3 regions of the Dactylosporangium sp. NPDC048998 genome follow, and region 2 is predicted to be linked to each of the others. Evidence: riboswitches for the same ligand, from Rfam matches in the RefSeq annotation. Region 2 holds a riboswitch; each other region holds the start of a gene.

The links. A riboswitch is a leader RNA that binds a small molecule or an ion and turns the genes downstream of it on or off. The one in region 2 is predicted to bind cobalamin.
Region 1: it holds a riboswitch for cobalamin, as region 2 does, so the genes downstream of both, ACGFI8_RS44140 (ribonucleoside-diphosphate reductase subunit alpha) here and ACGFI8_RS16190 (VWA domain-containing protein) in region 2, are expected to answer to the same signal.
Region 3: it holds a riboswitch for cobalamin, as region 2 does, so the genes downstream of both, ACGFI8_RS34515 (CbtB-domain containing protein) here and ACGFI8_RS16190 (VWA domain-containing protein) in region 2, are expected to answer to the same signal.

What each region holds. Positions count from the first base shown of each region.
Region 1 is NZ_JBICTV010000047.1:20,870-23,126, reverse strand. It holds partial or broken gene ACGFI8_RS44140 (ribonucleoside-diphosphate reductase subunit alpha) at 1-1,056, opposite strand, end outside; cobalamin riboswitch at 1,196-1,401, opposite strand; gene aceB (malate synthase A) at 1,565-2,257, opposite strand, start outside.
Region 2 is NZ_JBICTV010000005.1:515,559-517,815, reverse strand. It holds gene ACGFI8_RS16190 (VWA domain-containing protein) at 1-935, opposite strand, end outside; cobalamin riboswitch at 994-1,133, opposite strand; gene ACGFI8_RS16185 (hypothetical protein) at 1,234-1,416, shown strand; gene ACGFI8_RS16180 (copper resistance protein CopC) at 1,467-2,204, opposite strand.
Region 3 is NZ_JBICTV010000022.1:101,600-103,856, forward strand. It holds gene ACGFI8_RS34510 (cyclase family protein) at 1-551, shown strand, start outside; cobalamin riboswitch at 606-741, shown strand; gene ACGFI8_RS34515 (CbtB-domain containing protein) at 775-999, shown strand; gene ACGFI8_RS34520 (CbtA family protein) at 1,017-1,835, shown strand; gene ACGFI8_RS34525 ((2Fe-2S)-binding protein) at 1,822-2,257, opposite strand, start outside.

The DNA of each region.
Region 1 (2,257 bases), on a different contig from region 2:
TAGTTCGGGTGCGTCGGAGGGGTCGACCAGGGACCAGTCCTCGTCGGCCTCGACGCGGCGCATGAACTCGTCCGGGATCCAGTTGGCGAGGTTGAGGTTGTGGGTGCGGCGGGCCTCCTCGCCGGTGTTGTCCCGCAGCTCCAGGAACTCCTCGACGTCCGGGTGCCACGGCTCCAGGTACACGCAGGCCGCGCCCTTGCGCCGGCCGCCCTGGTTGACCGCCGCGACCCCGGCGTCGAGGGTCTTGAGGAATGGCACGATCCCGTTCGACCTGCCGTTGGTGCCCCGGATCAGCGCACCCCGCCCGCGCACCCGCGACCACGAGATGCCGATGCCGCCGGAGAATTTCGACAGGCGCGCGACCTGGTGGTAGCGCTCGTAGATCGAGTCGAGCTCGTCACGCGGCGAGTCGACCAGGAAGCACGAGGACATCTGGGTGTGCCGGGTGCCCGAGTTGAACAGCGTCGGCGAGCTCGGCAGGTAGGCGAGGCTGGACATCAGCCGGTAGAAGGCGATCGCCTCGCCCGGGTTCGCCGACAGTCCGCAGGCCACGCGCAGCAGCCAGTACTGCGGCGTCTCCACGACGAGGCGGGTCTCGGGGTGGCGCAGCAGGTACCGGTCGGCGACGGTGCGCAGCCCGAAGTACTCGAAGCGCAGGTCCCCGGCCGGGTCCACGGCGTCGTCGAGCTTGCGGGCGTTGCGGGTCACGAACTCGGCCGTGTCGTCGCCGACGAGCCCCAGCCCGTGCGCGTACGCGATGGACTGGCTGAAGCTCGCCACCCCCTGCCCGCGGACCTCCTTGTCCACGAACGCGGCCAGCAGCCGCGCCGCGAGCTTCGAGTACTGCGGCTCCTCGCCGGTCAGCTCCGCCGCCGTCTGGATCGACAGCCGGTCCAGCTCGGCGGTGGTCGCGCCGTCGTACAGCCCGCTGATCGTCTTCGTGGCGACCCGCAGCGGGTCCACGTCGGCGAGGTCGGCGACCCACCGCTCGACGGCCCGCACGATCTTGTTGACGTCGACCGCCTCGGCGTCGCCGTTGCGTTTCCGGACCCGCATCGCGATCCCCTCTCCTCACACCCATCGGCGAGGTCGCCGGACGCGCGGGGAGACGCCGCCGGAGCCCCGCGGCGGCATGCGGCGCGGGCCCGGCTGATGGCGTCGGCCGTCCCGCGCGGCCTTCGACCGCCGCGCACCGGTCGGTGCGCGGCGCGCTGGCAGGTCTTCGGACTCGCGGGCGTCGTGCTCGTGCCTACTGGCCGTCGCTTCCCAGGCTCGCGCCCAGTGCTTGTGTGACGGCGGTCGTTCCCACTCACCGCTGCGGGGCAGTCCCGGATTCGCACCGGGTTCCCTCTTGCCCCGGCCACCCTGACAGGCGGCCGGACCAGCTGCGGTCAACACCATATATGGGTACGCCTGCGAATGCACAACACCAGATGATGTGCCGGCGTGTCGCGTGTGCTGCGTCACTCCGGCGGGTGGAACCAAACTGGCCGGCTGCGTGACAGCGCGACGCCGGTGAACGTCACAGCGTCACCGGCGTCGATGCGTGAACTTGGGTCGTTCGTCAGCCGTCCGCTCCGGACCGGCTGGACGGTGCGAGGTGCCGGGCGTACGCGTCCGTGGTGAAGAACGGCGGAAGGGACTCCTGCAGCGCGGTGCGCTCGAGGACACCGGCCGCCGCCACGGCGCGGTCGCGGTCCGGCCCCTCGCGCCCCGCGACCAGGTCGGCCAGGGCCTCGGCCAGCAGCGACCGGACCAGATCGTCGGTGACGCAGCCACCCTCGGCGAGCGGCGTGCGGTGGTGCAGCCACTGCCACACCTGGCAGCGGGCGATCTCGGCGGTCGCCGCGTCCTCCATGAGGTTCCACAGCGCCACCGCGCCGGTGCCGCCGAGCCAGGCGTCGACGTACCGCAAGGCCACGGCGACGTTGGACCGCAGTCCGTCGGCGGTGACCTGTCCCGGGGTCTTGTCGACGGCGAGCAGGTCGGTGGCGGTGACCACGACGTCGTCGCGAAGCCGGTCGAGCTGGTTCGGACGGTCGCCCAGGACCGCATCGAACTCGTCCCGGCACACCTCGACCAGGCCCGGGTGGGCGACCCAGGACCCGTCGAACCCGTCGCCGGCCTCACGCTGCTTGTCCGCCCGCACCCGGGAGACGGCCGCCTCGTTGACGTCCGGCGACCGGCTCGGGATGAACGCGGCCATGCCACCGATCGCGTGTGCGCCGCGCCGGTGGCAGGTGCGCACCAGCAGTTC
Region 2 (2,257 bases):
TGCGGCAGCGCCAGCCGCGCGGCGTCGCGCACGTCGTCCCTCGTCACCACGGTCCGGCCGTGCCACGCCGCCAGGGCCACCGCCGTCCGCGCGACGACGATGTCGGCGCGGAGGCCGTCCACGCGGTACGCCAGGCAGATCCGCGCGATCCGGTCCAGCTCCCGGTCGGGCAGCGCGACCGCGCCGAGGCGGGCCCGGGCTGCGGCGATGTGCTCGGCGAGCGCGGCGTCCGCCTCGACGTAGCGGGCGGCGAACGCGGCGGGGTCGGCCTCGTAGGCGAGGCGACGGCGCACCACCTCGGCGCGCGGCGCGGCCTCCTGCGGCGCGGCGACGCCGACGACGAGGCCGAACCGGTCGACCAACTGCGGGCGGGGCTCGCCCTCCTCCGGGTTCATCGTGCCGACGAGCAGGAACCGGGCGGCGTGTTTGACCGAGACCCCGTCGCGCTCCACGTGCGCACGGCCCATCGCGGCGGCGTCGAGGAGCAGGTCGACGAGGTGGTCGGGCAGGAGGTTGACCTCGTCGACGTACAGCACGCCCCGGTGCGCGGCGGCCAGCAGTCCGGGCTCGTAGGCCTTGACCCCGTCGCCGAGCGCGCGCTGCAGGTCGAGGGTGCCGACGACCCGGTCCTCGGTGGCGCCGACGGGCAGCTCGACGAGGGCGGAGCGGCGGCGCCCGAAGCCGGCGCCGGGCGTGTGCGGGCCGTCGGGACAGCCGGGGTCGGGCGCGGCAGGGTCGCAGGCGAACCGGCAGCCGGAGACGACCTCGACCTCGGGCAGCAGCGCGGCGAGGGCGCGCACGATCGTGGACTTGGCGGTGCCCTTCTCACCGCGCACGAGCACCCCGCCGATCGCCGGCGACACGGCGGTGAGCAGCAGCGCCAGGCGCAGGTCGGCCAGGCCGACGACGGCCGAGAACGGATACGGCGGCGTCACGGGCACACATCCCTTCGGCGGGTCCGCGCCCGCGAGGTGGCTGGAGCAACAGCGGCCGGAGTCTCCTGACTCCCGGATCGCCGCCGCACCTCGACCTTCCGGCCCATGATCTGGCATGGCTCGGCCGTGGCCCGTGCATTGAGGGACGACTCCCCGGTCACAGTGGCGGGACCGTCCCGGATTCGCACCGGGTTCCTCCGCATACCGCTCCCGGCCATCGTGTCCCACCGGCCCCGGGGCCGTCAACGTGAAGCGGTGTGACCCTCACGATGGGCGGCGGCCTGCCGATGGGGCGGGCATGCGGCGCTGGTTGGACTCGGCCGCCCAGGCCGCGCTGTGCGTGCTGCTCGCGACGGTCGCGACGATCGCCCTGGTCACCCAGGCTCCGCCGCGGCTGCCGCCGATGGCGCCGGAGACGTCGGCGGCGCCGCCCGGCACCCGCGCGATGTGGCTGTGGCGGCAGGACGGGCATAACCGATAAATCCGATAAGTCGCGGCACGAAGTGCCCGACTTATCGGATTTTCCGCATTTCAGCCGCGAACAGGCACCCTACGGCGCTTCTTCTTCGGCGCCGCCACCGGAGAGCGACGGGCCGCGGCCACGATCATGAAGGCGACGCCCACGATGATCGCGCCCGGGATCAGCCAGTCGGTGAGCACGAACGGGGTCCGCGGAGCCGCGCGTGGCGCCGGGGGCGGCGCCGTGCCGACGTCCGAGAGCAGGCCGGGCGTCGAGGAGGGCGTCGCGGTCGCGCCGGACTGCGCGCGGGCCAACTCCTCCGACGGGCCCGAGGTCGGGGCGGTCCAGCCGGGCGGGGGCTGCGTGACCTGGCCCGAGTACGTGAACTTCAGCGTGCCCTTGACCGGCTCGCCGTCCGAGGCCACGGACTGGTACGCCACCGTGTACCCGCCCTGCTCCGGCCAGTGCGAGACGTCGATGACCGCCGGGTAGCCGGTGTTGAACACGCGCGGCTCGAACTTGCCGTCGACCAGGAAGTACTCCGTGACCGGCTTGTCGAGGCGCTTCGGCTGGCCCGTGCGCCACGCGCCCTCGACGCGCCGGCCGGACGGGGTGGTGACCGTGAACCAGGCGTACGAGGCGGGCATCTCCGTGAAGTACAGCGTCAGATCGGCCCTGGGCTGGCCGACCGTGCTGTCGGCGACCGGGTCGGACATGGCGAGCTGGCCGTGCGCCGCGGCCGGGGACGCCGGCAGCAGCAGGGCGGCGACGACCGCCAGGACGGCCAATCCGCGCACCGGCAAACGCATCGACACATGATGGCGGGTTCCGCAGCGCGCGACAAGCCGCTAAATTCACAGCC
Region 3 (2,257 bases), on a different contig from region 2:
CGCCCGGCCACTTCAACGCCGGCGAGCCGCTCGCCGACGAACTCGACCCCAACGACCTGTTCCTGCCGGCGGTGAAGATCGACGTGCGGGACAAGTGCGCGCGCAACGCCGACTACGCGCTGACCGTCAACGACGTGAAGCAGTGGGAGCGCCGGCACGGCCGCATCCCCGACGAGTCCATGATCATCATGTGGACCGGCTGGGAGTACAAGTGGGGGACCCCGGCCTTCCCCAACCTCGACGCCGACGGCGTGCTGCGCCAGCCCGGCTTCGCGCCGGAGACCGTGCAGTGGTTCATCGACACCGGCCGGATCGGCCACAACGGCGGCACCGGGATCGACACGTTCGGCCCCGACCTGGGCACCGACCCGGAGTTCCGCGCCTCGCTGCTGGTGTACCAGCGGCACCGGGTCAGCCTGGAGATCCTCGCCGGGCTCGCGCACTTCCCTGCGACGGGCGCGTCGGTGCTCTGCGGCGGCTTCATCAACCACAAGGGGTCGGGATCGACCGCCCTCATCTTCGGGGTGATCCCGCCGGGCGTGCGGGTGTGATGCGTGTGTGAATCGACACGGGCCGGTGCTCACGGGCGCCGGCCCGATTGACGTAAGGAGTGCCCGGCTCTTAGTGTCTGACGTGTGACGGTGTGAGGGAAGCTGGTGCAAGTCCAGCACGGTCGCGCCACTGTGAGCCGCTTCTCGCGGTGAGTCAGGGTACTCCTCCGCCACGACGCCCCATCCAGACGAGGGACGCACGATCCCTGAAGGAGGCCCACCGATGAGCTCCATCTCCGGCGCCGAGACGCCCCAGGCGACCACCACTCCGCTGGTCCTGCCGATCTCCCGCTCGCTGTTCTGGCTCGGCGGCACCGCGCTGCTCGCCCTGCTGGTCTACTACTTCGTCGGCATCGACCAGGGCGCCGTGTCGATCTTCGGCAACGACGCCCACGTGCACGAGTTCGTGCACGACGGCCGCCACTTCCTCGGCTTCCCCTGCCACTGAGCCGGCGCCCGCCCACAATGGAAAAGCGACTCATCCTGCGCGGCGTGCTGGCCGGCGCAGTCGGCGGCGTGCTCGCGTTCGTCTTCGCCCGGATCCTCGCCGAGCCCCTGATCCAGCAGGCCATCGACTACGAGGAAGGCCGCTCGCACGCCCTGGGCGAGGGGCACGAGCACGAGATGTTCAGCCGCACCATCCAGGAGAACGTCGGCATCGGCGCGGCGCTGATCCTCTTCGGCGTCGCGATGGGGGCCCTGTTCGCCGTCGCGTATGCGATCTGCCTCGGCCGGGTCGGGCGTGTCCGGGCCCGGCCGCTCGCCCTGCTGGTGGCCGCGGCGGCGTTCACCGGGGTCTACCTGGTGCCGTTCCTGAAGTACCCCACGAACCCGCCGGCGGTCGGCAACGACGCCACGATCGGGCTGCGCAGCTCGCTGTACCTCGTCCTCACCGGCGCCTCCGTGGTGCTCATGATCCTGGCGACCTGGCTCGGCCGCCGGCTGCACCCGAGGTTCGGCACGTGGAACGCGGCCCTGCTGGCCGTCGGCGCCTACGTGGTGGCGATCGGCATCCTGTTCGCGCTGCTGCCGGACCTGGGCGACCTGGACGCCAACAAGGAGCTGCACCAGTCGACCGAGACGCCCCTGCCGCTGCTCGACGGCGACGGGAAGATCATCTTCCCGGGCTTCCCGGCCGACCTGCTCTACCAGTTCCGCCTGTACGCGGTCGGCGCCCAGCTGCTGATGTGGGCCGCGATCGGCCTCGTCTTCGGTACGTTCGCCGAGCGCCTGCTGGAGCGGCCGCGGGTCGCCGAGCGCCCCGCGGCGGTCACGCTGGCCTGAGCACGCAGTCGCCGCACGTGCCCCCGCCGGGGATGCGGTAGTACAGGCAGCAGTTGCGGCGGCGCAGCGACCCCTGCCCGCCGGCCCCCTGCCCGACGATCGCCATGCCGGCCAGTGGCGGCCTGCCCAGCAGGTCCGCCACGGCCGGCCACGCGCCCTTCGGCAGCTGCCCGGCCGCCCCGCCCAGCGCGGAGGCGACGTTGCCCCACAGCACCTGCGGCGAGAGCCGGAACCGCGCCCGGAACACCTCCAGCAGCGGGGCCACCAGGCCGAGCACCGCCACGTCGAACAGGTCCGCGGCCGGCCGCGCCTCGACCGCCCGCGCGGCGATCGGCAGCGGCCCGCCGGGCACCGGCCGCCACCACAGGTCGGCCGGCGTCACCCCGCGGATCGTCCCCTCCAGCGACTCCGCCAGCAGCGGC